4 regions of the Streptomyces sp. NPDC053474 genome follow, and region 3 is predicted to be linked to each of the others. Evidence: riboswitches for the same ligand, from Rfam matches in the RefSeq annotation. Region 3 holds a riboswitch; each other region holds the start of a gene.

Region 1 (3,431 bases), on a different contig from region 3:
TCGGCGGCCTGGACGTCGCCGCCCGGTACGAGGCCGCGCAGGCCGACGCCTTCATCGGCGGCGACCTGTACGCGGTGCAGGACACCCCGCACGGCGTCCGGCTGATCGTCGGCGACGTACGCGGCAAGGGCATGGGCGCGGTGGCCGCCGTCGCCGTCGTCATCGGCGCCTTCCGCGAGGCGGCCGAGCAGGAGGCCACCCTGGAGGCCGTGGCGCAGCGCCTGGAGCGTGCCCTGGCGCGCGAGGGCACGCGGCGCGACGGGCTCGACGCCTTCGAGGGGTTCACCACGGCGGTCCTCGCGGAGATCCCGCGCGGCGGCGGCAGCGTACGCCTGGTCAACCGCGGCCACCCCGAGCCGCTGCTGCTGCGCGCCGACGGGCGCCTGCGCGTGCTCTCGCCCACCGAACCCGCGCTGCCGCTCGGCATGGGCGACCTCGGCGCCTGGCCCGACCGCGCGGACGAGACCGACTTCCCGCCCGGATCCACGCTGCTGCTCCACACCGACGGGCTCAGCGAGGCCCGGGACGCGCGGGGCGTCTTCTACGACCCCGCGGCCCGGCTCGGCGGCCGCGTCTTCTCGGGCGCGGACGCCCCCGACGCGCTCCTGTCCACGCTCGTCGCCGAGGTCCTCGACCACACCGGCGGCGGCGCCACCGACGACATGGCGCTCCTCGCCGTACGACGACCCGTCACGCCCTGTGACTGAACGGAGCCCCAGCGCAGCGCAACTGACGACCCGTCATCCGCAGCTGAAGATCGATCCCGCTGCGCAGCGTCATGGCGCACGCTCAACTCGCCCTATTCCCGGCCCTGATGTCCCGTTGTGTTCGTGGCGTAAGCGTTAACGATCAACTCGAACAGCTTGGAATACCGACCCGCTGTCTATTAACGTTCGATAACGCAGCGCGGTCGTCCCAGCCGTCACACCCGGCGGCTCCGCGCGCACGCGCCTAATCCCGCAAGGGAGCCGGGGAACCACCATCTTGGGGTGAATCGGACGCCTCTCGCGCACGCGGACCCGTATCCGCCGCACGAGCAGCGGCCGTAGGAGACCTTCCTGCTCCGAACCCGTCAGCTAACCCGGTAGGCGAGAAGGAAGGAAAGGAGTGCGCCCCCGTGGCGTCCAACCGGCCTGCCCCAGAAGCGCTCATACCCCACGGCAGTCTCATCGAGGGTGCCGACGGCGGCGAAGGACCCGGGGGACACACCGGGTACGCCGACCAGGCCGAGGCCTTCGCGCCCGCCGGGTACGCCGGTTGCGCCTCCCCGGAGCCCCCGGCCTCCTGGGAGGAGTGGAACCCCACCGCGGAGACCGTCCGCCCCGTGCGCGGCAAGCACCGCATCCACAAGAAGGGCGGCGGCCTCGCCCGCAGCTCCACCGTCCTCGGCGTCGGCGTCATCGCCGCCGTCGGCGCGGGCGGCATCGCCACCGCGCAGGGCGGCAAGCCGCCGGTCTCCATCGCCCTGCCGGACCTGGGGTCGCTGCCCGGCGTCGGCTCCCTGGTCGACGGCGACGACACCGCCGCACCGGCCACCGCCGCGGCCGCGGCGCCGCTCAGCTCCGCGGGCGTCACCGGTGCCGACGCCGAGCGGGGCACCACGGACGCGGGCGAGGTGCTGCGGGCCCGCATCCTCCAGCAGGCCGAGGACCAGCACCACCAGGCGGACGACGCGCAGCGCAGGCAGGCCGAGGACGCGGCCGTGGCCAGGGCCGCCGCGACCGCCACGGCCCAGCAGGGCAAGGCGGCGGCCGAGGCCAAGGCGAAGGCCGCGGAGGAGAAGCGGAAGAAGGAGGCGGCGGCCCGCAAGAAGCGCGAGGCCGAGCGCCTCGCGAAGCTCGCCAAGAGCTACACGCTGCCCGCCTCCTCGTACGTCCTCACCTCCCACTTCGGCGACTCCGGCGCCATGTGGTCCTCCGGGCGGCACACCGGCCTGGACTTCGCGGGCTCCAACGGCTCCCCGCTCAAGGCCGTCCACTCCGGCACCATCACGGAGGCCGGATGGGCGGGCGCGTACGGCTACCGCACGGTCCTGAAGCTCGATGACGGCACCGAGATCTGGTACTGCCACCAGTCCTCGCTCTCCGTCAGCGTGGGCCAGAAGGTCAGCACCGGCGACGTCATCGGCCGCATGGGAGGCACGGGCAACGTCACCGGGGTCCACCTCCACCTGGAGGTCAGGACGGGCGGCGCGGCCATCGACCCGCTGTCCTGGCTGCGCGGCAAGGGCCTGACCCCCTGACCCCGGCTGACCGCTGACCGCTGACCGCGAAGGGTCCTCAGACTCCGGCGGTCCTGGCGACGACCCCCCGACGCCAGGGCCGCCGGTTCCTCCGTCCCGCAGCCCTCCCCGGCCGGTTCCACATCCTGGAATCCATTGTCTGGAATCCGTCGTCCGACACCGGAATTCCCGACTTCGCAAGGATGTTGGCGCCGGTATGACCACACTTCGCCCTCTGGGATCGTCCGACCTCGAAGTCTTCCCGCTCGCCCTCGGCGGCAACGTCTTCGGCTGGACCGCCGACCAGGACCAGTCCTTCGCCGTCCTCGACGCCTACGCCGCCGCGGGCGGCAACTTCATAGACACCGCGGACGCCTACACGTTCTGGGTGCCCGGCAACAAGGGCGGCGAGTCCGAGACCGTCCTCGGACGGTGGATGGCCGAGCGCGGCAACCGCGACGACGTCGTGGTCGCCACCAAGGTCGGCGCGCTGCCCGAGTACAAGGGCCTGTCCGCGAGCACCATCAAGGCCGCCGCCGAGGAGTCGCTGCGCCGCCTCGGCACCGACTACATCGACCTGTACTACACGCACTACGACGACCCGTCCGTGCCCGTCGAGGAGTTCATCACCGCCCTCGACGAGCTGGTGCGGTCGGGCAAGGTGCGCGCGATCGCCGCGTCGAACATCACCGCCGAGCGCCTCCAGGAGTCCCTCGACTTCTCCGACCGCGAGGGCCTGGTCCGGTACGTGGCGCTCCAGCCGCACTACAACCTCGTCTCGCGCGACACCTACGAGGGCCCGCTCCAGGAGATCGCGTCGCGCTCCGGGCTCGCCGCCGTCCCCTACTTCGGCCTCGCCGCGGGCTTCCTGACCGGCAAGTACCGCCCGGGCACGCGGGTCGACAGCGCCCGCGCCGAGAAGGCGGGCGAGTATCTGGCCACCGAGCGCGGCCGCCGCGTCCTGGCCGCCCTCGACGAGGTGGCGAAGGCCCACGACGCCGAGGTCGCCACCGTCGCCCTCGCCTGGCTCGCCGCGCAGCCGACCGTGGCGGCGCCGATCGCCTCGGCCCGCACCCTGGAGCAGCTTCCTGCGCTCCTCGCGGTGGGCGACCTGGAGCTGACCGAGGCCGAGCTCGCGGCCCTCACGGCGGCCTCCGCCTGACGTCAGGGCCGATAGGGGTTGTGGCACGGGGGAAGCACCGGGCCGTAC
Region 2 (3,431 bases), on a different contig from region 3:
ACCATGACGTGCCGGAAGCGGCGGCGGTAGTGCTCGGCGACGTCCGGGAAGGCGCGCAGGAGGTGCACCGTCGTCATGATCAGGTCGTCGAAGTCGAGGGCGTTGGCCTCGCGGAGGCGCGACTGGTACATCGCGTACGCCTGGGCGAGGGTCTTCTCGAAGCCGTCGGCGGCCTGGGCGGCGAAGTCCTCCTCGTCGATCAGCTCGTTCTTCAGGTTCGAGATCTTGGCGCTGAAGGACTTCGGCGGGAACTTCTTCGGATCCAGGTCCAGGTCCCGGCAGACCAAGGCCATCAGGCGCTTGGAGTCCGCGGCGTCGTAGATCGAGAACGAGGACGTGAAGCCCAGCTTCTTGTACTCGCGGCGCAGGATGCGCACGCACGCGCTGTGGAACGTCGACACCCACATCGCACCCGCGCGCGGGCCGACGAGCTGCTCGACGCGCTCCTTCATCTCGCCCGCGGCCTTGTTCGTGAACGTGATCGCGAGGATCTGGCCGGGGTGCACCCCGCGCTCGGCGAGCAGGTACGCGATGCGGTGGGTCAGTACGCGGGTCTTGCCGGAGCCCGCGCCCGCGACGATGAGCAGGGGGGATCCCGCGTGCACGACAGCCGCGCGCTGGTTCTCGTTCAGCCCGTCGAGGAGCGCCGCCGGGTCGAGGGCCGGGCGGGGGGCGCCGTCCCGGTAGTACCCGTCCCGGGGTGCGGGCGCGTCGAACTTCCCGTCGAACAGGTCGTCCGGAATCGGCTCCGGAGCGCTGTCCTCGGGCGGCGGCGGGGGCTCCTCCTCAGCGCCCTGCGAGGGCTTGAGGTCCGCCAGGAAGCTGTCGTCAAAGAGGCTGCTCATCGCCTCCCGAGTCTAGGCGGCCCCACTGACAAACCACCCCGGGTTCCGGCCACCGCCCCGGCCGCCCGGCGCCGCCCACGGGGTGCCACCGGGCGGTCACGCCGGGCCACGCCGCAGGTGAGCCGCGTCGCGGCGGCTCCGGGCCCCACACGGAGGTGCGGAAAGTCACGAAAACGTATCGGGCATATCGAACATCAATCTTCCCCCGCGCCACCGGAGTTGGCTAGCGTGCTCCGCGGGCCGCACGTCCCCCCAAACCGGCGAACCACGCCGGGCCGCGCGGCCTCCGCCGAGTCCGACGCGCGCCGATCCCGACGCGTCCGGAGCCGGGGACCCACCATGATCCTGGGGTGAATCCGTCCCGCTGCGCCTCGCACGGGCCGGTAGGGCAGCCCTTCCGAACCGCCCGAACCCGACAGCTAACCCGGTAGGCGGTCCACGGAAGGAGTCGCCTCCCTTGGCGTCGCACCGCAAGCCGCGCACCCGATCCCCCCTGGCACGCAGCGCCCCCGCACTCGGCATCACGACGGCCGCGCTGACCTCCGTAGCGCTCCTGTCACAGAGCGCGAACGCGGCACCGTCCGCCCCCGCCGAGCCCACCAGGCCCGCCGAGCCGAGCCTCGAAGAGGTCCAGAAGAAGGTCGACGACCTCTACCACCAGGCGGGCGTGGCCACCCAGAAGTACAACTCGGCCAAGGAACGCACTGACAAGCAGCGCAAGCACGTCGACAAGCTCCTGGACGACGTCGCCCAGCGCACGGACGACCTGAACGAGGCCCGTCGGCAGCTCGGCTCCTTCGCGGCCGCCCAGTACCGCACCGGCGCCGTCTCCGAGACCGCCGCGTTGATGCTCGCCGACGACCCGAAGGGCTTCTTCGACCAGAACCACCTCGCGGACCGGCTCACCAACCGCCAGAAGAAGGCCGTCGACGACTACCAGACCCAGCAGGTGGCGGCCACCAAGCAGCGCGCGAAGGCCGCGAAGAGCCTGAAGACGCTCAGCCGCTCCCGCGACGAGCTGAAGTCGAGCAAGCGGACCGTCCAGACCAAGCTCGGCGAGGCCCGCACCCTCCTGTCGAAGCTGACCGCCGAGGAGAAGGCGCGGCTCGCCGCGATCGAGAAGCGGAAGGAGGAGGCGGCCCGGCGCAAGGCCGCCGAGCTGGCGCGCAAGCAGGCGGAGGAGGAGCGTAAGCGGAAGGCCGAGGAGGCCAGGGAGGCCGAGCGGCGGGAGCGGGAGCGGGGCTCCGACGGCGGCTCGGGGGCGGGGGCCGGGTCGGGCTCCGACACCGGTACCGGGTCGGGAGCGGGTTCCGACTCTGATTCCGGTTCGGGTTCCGGTTCCGGTTCTGGTTCCGGGAGCACGGACGGCGGGTACGCCGCGAAGGCCGAGAAGGTGATCGGCTTCGCCGAGAAGCAGATCGGCAAGCCCTACGTATGGGGCGCCACGGGCCCCGGCTCCTACGACTGCTCCGGGCTCACGCAGGCCGCGTGGAAGACCGCCGGGATCTCACTGCCCCGCACCACCTGGGACCAGGTGAAGGTCGGCACCACGGTGTCCACGTCCAGCGCCAAACGCGGTGACCTGGTCTTCTTCTACGACGACATCAGCCACGTAGGGATCTACATAGGCAACGGCAAGATGATCCACGCCCCCAAGCCGGGCGCGAACGTACGCGTCGAGTCGATCTACTACATGCCGATCCACAGTGTGGTCCGGCCCGCCTGATCCATCTCCCTAGGAGGGCGACACGTTTTCGGCCCTCTACGTAGAGGGTTCGCTGCTCTACGTAGAGGGCCGAAAACGTGGGCGGTGGGCGGCTACGTCCACAGGACGGCGATGAAGATGTTCGCCGTCGTCAGCGCGCCGACCGCGCCGAACATCGCCTTGTCCACCCTCTCCTCGTCGCGCTTCAGGTACACGAGCCCGAGGATCACGACGAGGACCGCCATCTTGATGCCGATCTTGAGGTTGTTGACCTCGTTGTCGTCGGCCTGGTTCAGGCCGACCAGGGCCACGCCCGTGATCAGCATGGTGAGCGCGCCGTGCAGCATCGGGGGGCCGAAGCGGGCCGTGCCGTCACCCATCGCCTTCATCTGGGTCAGGAAGCCGCCCAGGAGCGAGGCGATACCGATGATGTGCAGGCCGACGAAGAGATGGATGAGTACGTCCATGGGGCGGAGCCTAACCGGGCCCGTATCACCCCCCTTCAGGCAGGTGGACCACAAACACCACATCGGTCACAGGAACGGGTGAAGCGGGTGCCGACCGGCCGCCGGAGCGGTCGCGCCCGGTCACGAGCGGGCCACGGGCGCCACTTCCGCACAACAGGTCACGACCCGGTGACGGCGAGGTTTAGCGTCCATGACCGGTGACCGGCTCCCCACCGTCGTCCGGACCAGGGACGGCAGCCGGACATCACCGCCGAGAAGTCCGGCGGCGCCTCGTTCCCCCTGTGCGCGGCGTCGCCGGACCCGTACCGGACCTGGCCACTGTGGAAGGACGTGGAGCCTCCGTGCCACAGCACCGCAAGCCGAAGCAGCGCTCGCTCAGCGGCCATACGGCCCGTACCGCCGCCACCCTCGCCC
Region 3 (3,431 bases):
CGGCCTCGCCGCTGGTGAGCCCAGCCTCGGCGCGCAACGCCCGCAATTCCGCGCCGAGCTTGCGACGGCGCACCGCGGGACCGTACTGCATGGCTGTCTCCTTCTGGGTCCTTCCGGAGGACCGCGCCAACGGTAGGGGACAGTAGGGGAACTGCCAGTGTTGCGCCCAAATACGGTCTGCCGTCGCAGAGTTCACCGCTTCGAGCGACAGATATATGCACATCTCGGTGGATCGGCGGGCGCTGCCCGCCCGAGAGTGGCAATCTGGCGCGAAGCACCAGCTCCGGGACGATCCTCAGTACTTTCGCCACGCGTCGGAAGTGCGGTCCCGGTGGGAAAGGGACGGCGCCGTCATGGCAGACCACCAGGAAGCATCAGTCACCCTGCCGAGCGACCCTGTCTCGGTCTCCACCGCCCGCACGTACGTGGCGGACGTCCTCACCGAGTGGGGCCTGCCGTCGGACGCCGACGTGGCCGACACGGTGCGGCTCATCGTCTCCGAGCTCGCCACGAACGCGGTGCAGCACACCCTCGGCCTCTCGCCCACCTTCACCGTGGACGTGCGGCTCGACCGCGACGAGCGGCTGCGCATCGGCGTCACGGACAGCCACCCCCGCTTCCCCCAGCGGTTGCCCGCCGCCGTCCAGCAGGACAACGGCAGGGGCATGGTCATCGTCCGCTGGCTCACCGCCGAGTGCGGCGGCAGACTCACGGTCCGTCCCACGGCGGAGGGCGGCAAGACGGTGTGGATCACACTGCCGTGGTCGGTGCCGGTGCAGAGCTGACCCGCGCGCGGGTCAGCTCCGCCCGCCCGCGCGGCCGACCAGGCGGGGCAGCACGCCCCACAGCCCGCCGCACACCAGGAACGTGCCCACGGCCGCGAGCACCCCGTCCGTGCGGCCCACGGCCACGTCGACGACGAGCAGGACGGATCCGGTGAGGGCCAGCACGAGCACCGCGAGGCCGACGGCCGCCAGCCGCGAGGACACCCGCACGATCAGCGGTTTGGCACCCCGCGCGAACAGGGTGCGGTGCAGCGCGGCGGGCGCCGTGAACAGCGCGGCGGCGAGCACCGCCAGGAGCAGCGTGACGACGTACGTGGCGCGCTGCACCGAGTCGAGCGAGGGGAAGCGCGGGGTGAAGGCGAGGGTGAGCAGGAACGCGAAGAGGATCTGCACACCGGTCTGGGTGACCCGCAGCTCCTGGAGGAGCTCGGAGAAGTTGCGGTCGGCCCGCTCCAGCGGCGTCTCGTTGCGCGTGTGCCGGGCGGCGTCCGGTCTGGAGACGCCCGCGGCACGGGGGTGATGGTCGGCCATGGTCCACGAGTATCCGCGCGGGGCCGCTCCACTCCCGCTCTGACGGCGAGGCCGGGCGGGTGACACCGGCGGCGCGTGGTGATCCGCCGCGTCGTCCGGGAGGGTGCCGCCGTCCGGGACCTGACCGGACGGCGGCGAAAGGCGCTGGTGGCGCCCGGAGCGGGCGGCGGCGCGGGCCCTGGGTGGGCCGCCGCCCGCCGACGGGTCAGCGGACCCGGCCGTACCAGACCTGGTTGGTCCAGATCTTCTCGAGCCGCACCACGGTGCCCCGCTTCGGGGCGTGCCAGATCTTGCCCTTACCGGCGTATATGCCGACGTGGTAGACGCTCCGGCCGGAGTGGAAGAAGACCAGGTCCCCCCGGGTGCGGTTGGCGGAGGACACCTTGCGGGTCTTGTTGTACTGCTGCTGTGCGGTGCGCGGCAGCTTCTTGCCGACGCGCTTGAACGAGTAGAGCGTCAGGCCCGAGCAGTCGAAACGGTTCGGCCCGACCGCTCCGTAGCGGTACGGGGAGCCCTTCTTGGACGCCGCGACCTTGAGCGCCTTCGTCCCGTGCGAGGTGGCCGCTTGGGCGTCTCCGGTGAGCCCGGGGGCCACGATGGTGCCGCCCACGGCGGCGAGTGTGAGAGCCGAAGCCGTACTGGCCCTCGTCAGCAGCGACGGAACACGATGCAGCGCAGTCATGCGCAACCCTTCGTCAGCCGCCTGAGAAGGATGACCTGTCGGGTTCGGGCAGGCGAAGATGCCCGGCCGCGCGATGCGACTTCACCCCAAGGGCCTTCCGGACTAGCCGGACGGCCCGCCTTGCTGGGTCCTCCACTCCTGCCGGTGCACAGATGTCGACCGGGCATCCGGGCGGCGGCAGGATTCGGCGTCCGCCCGGATCGCCCCGCCGCCTGTGGCGGGGGCTTGTCGTCGGAAGGGATCTTCACCCGAGAGGGGCGAAAAAGCCGAGCCGGATCGGCGGTATGTGAGGCTCCTCACGCCTGACCCGTTCCGGTGGACAGCGCCCGAATGGGGTCTAGGTCACACTCGGAGATGATTGCCCCATCAGCGCCGGAACGCCCGAATCCGGGTGCGGCGTAAGGGAGTTGCGCATTTTCGGGGGGCCGCCGGGACGATCGCCGATTACGCAGAAGGGGCGATCATCTCTGGTCATCTCCGGGGCAACCCCGAACTCGGCCCGACATCGGCGCACACCGGCAACGGGCGGATGGCGCAGGCGCGCTGGGTCCGGGGCGCGTTCCACGGTGTCAGATGTCACCGGCGCACGGGGTGACCAGGCCGAAAACGGAATGAGGGCTGGCTGGAAGTGTGGCACGGGACGGCCGGTCGTGGGGGGTGAATCGGGCGGAATCATGACGGACCCGCGTCCGCCGACGCCGCCTTGACCTCCGTCACGGCCCCGTCGGCGGCGGCACCGTCACGCGCGCGGCGCGCCGCTCGCCGTCCAGGACGCGCAGCGCCCGCGCGAGCGTCGGCGCGTGCACCTCGTTCTCCCCGCGCTGATGCATGAGCGCCAGCGCGTCCCGCAGCTCGGTCGCCCGGGCGACCAGCGCCTGCGCGGCACGCAACCCGCCGTACGTGTGTTCGACGCGGGCCGGGTTGATCCGGCCGAGGAGGTCGAGGACCGCCAGGTAGGCGTCGACCAGCTCGCCCTCGGCGCGGGTCAGCGCGGGCAGCGGCGGCAGTTCGGGAAGCACCCGCGCCTCACTCCGCGTCCGGGCGCGCGGCCTTGCGGCTCGGGACGACCCGGTCCACCAGACCGTAGGCGACGGCGGCTTCGGCGTCGAGCACCGTGTCCCGCTCGATGTCCGCCGAGATCTGCTCGGGCGTGCGCCCGGTGTGACGGGCGAGCATCTCCTCCAGGAGCGCGCGGGTGCGCCGCAGCTCCTCCGCGCGGATCCGCAGGTCGGTCGGCTGGCCGCGCACCGGCTCGGGCAGGGCGGGCTGCTGGAGCAGCACCCGGGCGCCGGGCAGGATCGACCGCTTGCCGGGCGTGCCCGCGGCCAGCAGCACCGCGGCGGCGGCCGCGGCCTGTCCGAGGCAGACCGTCTCCACCTCGCAGGAGGCGTACCGCAGCGTGTCGTAGATCGCGGTCGTCGCGCTGAAGTCGC
Region 4 (3,431 bases), on a different contig from region 3:
GGTCGCGGGCCGCGCGGACGAACTGTGCCGGTTCGCCGTCCTCTTCGGTGACCCGCAGCTCGCCCTCACCGCCGTCCAGCGCGTCCTCGACATCACCGCGGCCGAGGTCCAGGAGGTCGCCAAGGCGCGCCTGCGCCCCGACAACCGCGCGGTCCTGGTGTACGAGCCGGTGGCCACCGCGGAGGACGCCGACGGCGCGGCCGCCGAACCCCAGCAGGAAGCCGCCAAGACCCAGCAGGAAGCCGCCGAGACCCAGCAGGAAGAGGAGGCGGCGAAGTGAGCGAGGCTGAGACGTCTGTGACGATGCAGTTCCACCCGCAGCCCCAGGCGGGCACGGCCAAGCCCTGGGCCTTCCCGGCCCCCGAGCGCGGCGCCCTGGCCAATGGCCTGACGGTGCTGCGCTGCCACCGCCCCGGCCAGCAGCTCGTCGCCGTCGAGGTCCACCTCGACGCGCCCCTGGACGCCGAGCCGCAGGGCCTGGACGGCGTGTCCACGATCATGGCGCGGGCGTTCTCCGAAGGCACCGACAAGCACTCCGCCGAGGAGTTCGCCGCCGAGCTGGACCGCTGCGGCGCCACGCTGGACGCGCACGCCGACCACCCCGGCGTCCGGCTCTCCCTCGAAGTGCCCGTCTCCCGCCTCGCGAAGGGCCTGGGCCTGCTGGCCGACGCGCTGCGCGCGCCCGCCTTCGAGGACGGCGAGATCGAGCGCCTCGTCCGCAACCGCCTGGACGAGATCCCGCACGAGACCGCCAACCCCGCGCGCCGCGCCGCCAAGGAGCTGGCCAAGCAGCTCTTCCCGGCCACCTCGCGCATGTCGCGCCCGCGCCAGGGCACCGAGGAGACGGTCACCGCCATCGACTCCGCGGCCGTACGCGCCTTCTACGAGAAGCACGTGCGCCCCGCCACGGCCACCGCCGTCGTGGTCGGCGACCTCACGGGCACGGACCTCGACGCCGTCCTCGCCGACACCCTCGGCGCCTGGACGGGCGGGCCGGCGGAGCCGCACGCCATGCCCCAGGTGACGGCCGACGACACCGGCCGCGTCGTCATCGTGGACCGCCCCGGCGCCGTCCAGACGCAGCTCCTCATCGGCCGCGTGGGCGCGGACCGGCACGACATCGTCTGGCCGGCGCAGGTCCTCGGGACGTACTGCCTGGGCGGCACCCTCACCTCGCGCCTGGACCGCGTCCTGCGCGAGGAGAAGGGGTACACGTACGGCGTGCGCGCCTTCAGCCAGGTGCTGCGCTCCGCGGCGCCGCGGTCCCCGGAGGGCGCCCCGGGCGTTGCCATGCTGGCCATCAGCGGCTCCGTGGACACGCCGAACACGGGACCGGCGCTCGACGACCTGTGGAAGGTCCTGCGCACCCTTGCCGCCGAGGGCCTCACGGACGCCGAGCGCGACGTCGCCGTGCAGAACCTGGTCGGTGTGGCCCCGCTGAAGTACGAGACGGCCGCCGCCGTCGCCGCGACGCTCGCCGACCAGGTGGAGCAGGAGCTGCCGGACGACTTCCAGGCGAGCCTGTACCGGCAGTTGGCAGGGACGGGCACGGTGGAGGCCACCGCGGCCGTCGTGAGCGCGTTCCCGAGCGACCGTCTGGTGACGGTGCTCGTCGGTGACGCCGCACAGATCGAGGAGCCCGTCCGGGCCCTCGGCATCGGTGAAGTGACGGTCGTCACCGGCTGATTGCCCCGCACCCGTAGGGGCGGGACAAACCGGCGCGAACGCCGCGTAACTGAAGGGACCCCGGAGGCTCAGGAAGCCTCCGGGGTCCCTGCATGCTGCCATATGTCCGAATTGGCATGGAGGTTGGGCGTCTGCCGTGTGGCGTGCGCTACAAAAGGCAGGATCCGTTTGTCGATTGAAAGATGAGGCGTTTAGCGTCAGTGCGGCTGTACGTCACGCAGTACGCCGCGCCCGCGGCACCGGACAGTCATCGCCGAGTCCCCGTACGGCGTGAGCCAGGGGAGCCGGGGACCCACACGTCCCTGGGGTGAATCGGTCCCCTTGCCGCGAGGCGAGGAGTCCGTAGGAGACCTTCCTGCTCCGAACCCGTCAGCTAACCCGGTAGGCGAGAAGGAAGGAAAGGACCAGCCGCTTCATGGCGCTCATCCGCCCGACCGGCAAGCACCGCCGTCCGAGCCGCATCACGCGCACCACCGCCAGCGCCGCGGGTGTCGCCGCCCTCACCACCACCGGTGTGATCTCGGGCCTGGCCGCTCCGGCCCTCGCCGCCGACGGCTCCGCGGACCACGCGAGCACCGGCCTCACGCAGGCCATCGCCATCAACGACACGCTGGCCGACGAGATCGACGCCCAGGCCGCCGCCCAGAAGCAGGCCGCCAACGACGCCGCCGCCCAGAAGAAGGCGGAAGAGGCGGCGCGGCAGAAGGCCGCCGAGCAGAAGCGCAAGGCCGAGGCCGCCGCGAAGGAGAAGGCCAAGAAGGAGGCCGAGGCCAAGGCGGCGAAGGAGGCCAAGGAGCGGGCCCGCGAGCGCGCCGCCCGTGACGCCGAGCGCAAGCGCCTGAACGCCTACGTCGCCCCGGTCGCCGGCTCCTACGTCTCCACCTCCTACAAGGCCGGCGGCGGCATGTGGTCCTCCGGCAGCCACACCGGCATCGACTTCCACGCCGCGTCCGGCACCTCGGTGCAGGCGGTCGGCGCGGGCACCGTCGTCGAGGCGGGCTGGGGCGGCGCCTACGGCAACAACATCGTGATCAAGATGAACGACGGCACGTACACCCAGTACGGCCACCTGTCGTCCATCAGCGTCACGGTCGGCCAGGCCGTCACCCCCGGCCAGCAGATCGGCCTCTCCGGCTCCACTGGCAACTCCTCCGGGCCGCACCTGCACTTCGAGGCCCGTACCGGCCCCGAGTACGGCTCGGACATCGACCCGATCGCGTACCTGCGCTCCCACGGCGTGGGCGTCTGACGCGTCGACGGTGCGAGCGCCCCGCGCCCGCGCACGTCCCGAAAGCCCCGGCTCACCGAGCCGGGGCTTTCGGCATCGAGGCATGGCCAGGGTCCTAAGCGCCCACCACCGGTAAGCGCGCCGCTGCGCACACCTTTGGCCAAAAGATATCCATGGATTCCGGTGCCCCATCGGAAAATGCGGCCATCTGCAATAGAGTCCGTCGTGACAGCGTCCATAGAGTCGCCGCACCAGCGTCTTCGACGCGTCGCGCGACGCGTTTCGCGGGCATTAAAGCGGAGGTCCGTCATGCGCATTCCCGCGCACTCGGTCTGTACGGCCATCCGGGACGACATCGTCTCCGGTGTCTACGAACGCGGCACGCGGCTCACCGAAGAACTCCTCGCCCGCCGCTACGGCGTCTCGCGCGTCCCCGTGCGCGAGGCCCTGCGCACCCTGGAGGCCGAGGGCTTCGTCGTCACCCGCAGGCACGCGGGCGCCTGCGTCGCCGAGCCGA

The links. Region 3 has a riboswitch for cyclic di-AMP ahead of ACIG3E_RS25810 (C40 family peptidase). Riboswitches for the same ligand answer to the same signal wherever they lie in the genome.
Region 1: linked by a shared signal. The riboswitch ahead of ACIG3E_RS06860 (M23 family metallopeptidase) and the one ahead of ACIG3E_RS25810 (C40 family peptidase) in region 3 are both predicted to bind cyclic di-AMP.
Region 2: linked by a shared signal. The riboswitch ahead of ACIG3E_RS02130 (NlpC/P60 family protein) and the one ahead of ACIG3E_RS25810 (C40 family peptidase) in region 3 are both predicted to bind cyclic di-AMP.
Region 4: linked by a shared signal. The riboswitch ahead of ACIG3E_RS38785 (M23 family metallopeptidase) and the one ahead of ACIG3E_RS25810 (C40 family peptidase) in region 3 are both predicted to bind cyclic di-AMP.

The regions. Positions count from the first base shown of each region.
Region 1 is NZ_JBITXV010000002.1:704,274-707,704, forward strand. It holds gene ACIG3E_RS06855 (PP2C family protein-serine/threonine phosphatase) at 1-707, shown strand, start outside; cyclic di-AMP (ydaO/yuaA leader) riboswitch at 939-1,106, shown strand; gene ACIG3E_RS06860 (M23 family metallopeptidase) at 1,118-2,242, shown strand; gene ACIG3E_RS06865 (aldo/keto reductase) at 2,439-3,383, shown strand; gene ACIG3E_RS06870 (PrsW family intramembrane metalloprotease) at 3,386-3,431, opposite strand, start outside.
Region 2 is NZ_JBITXV010000001.1:487,111-490,541, forward strand. It holds gene pcrA (DNA helicase PcrA) at 1-845, opposite strand, end outside; cyclic di-AMP (ydaO/yuaA leader) riboswitch at 1,139-1,295, shown strand; gene ACIG3E_RS02130 (NlpC/P60 family protein) at 1,303-2,571, shown strand; gene ACIG3E_RS02135 (hypothetical protein) at 2,664-3,017, opposite strand; gene ACIG3E_RS02140 (NlpC/P60 family protein) at 3,359-3,431, shown strand, end outside.
Region 3 is NZ_JBITXV010000011.1:103,564-106,994, forward strand. It holds gene ACIG3E_RS25795 (helix-turn-helix transcriptional regulator) at 1-91, opposite strand, end outside; gene ACIG3E_RS25800 (ATP-binding protein) at 354-785, shown strand; gene ACIG3E_RS25805 (DUF6328 family protein) at 798-1,316, opposite strand; gene ACIG3E_RS25810 (C40 family peptidase) at 1,522-1,998, opposite strand; cyclic di-AMP (ydaO/yuaA leader) riboswitch at 2,002-2,198, opposite strand; gene ACIG3E_RS25815 (hypothetical protein) at 2,712-3,017, opposite strand; gene ACIG3E_RS25820 (ATP-dependent Clp protease proteolytic subunit) at 3,025-3,431, opposite strand, start outside.
Region 4 is NZ_JBITXV010000026.1:47,280-50,710, forward strand. It holds gene ACIG3E_RS38775 (M16 family metallopeptidase) at 1-280, shown strand, start outside; gene ACIG3E_RS38780 (M16 family metallopeptidase) at 304-1,686, shown strand; cyclic di-AMP (ydaO/yuaA leader) riboswitch at 1,928-2,089, shown strand; gene ACIG3E_RS38785 (M23 family metallopeptidase) at 2,102-2,935, shown strand; gene ACIG3E_RS38790 (GntR family transcriptional regulator) at 3,224-3,431, shown strand, end outside.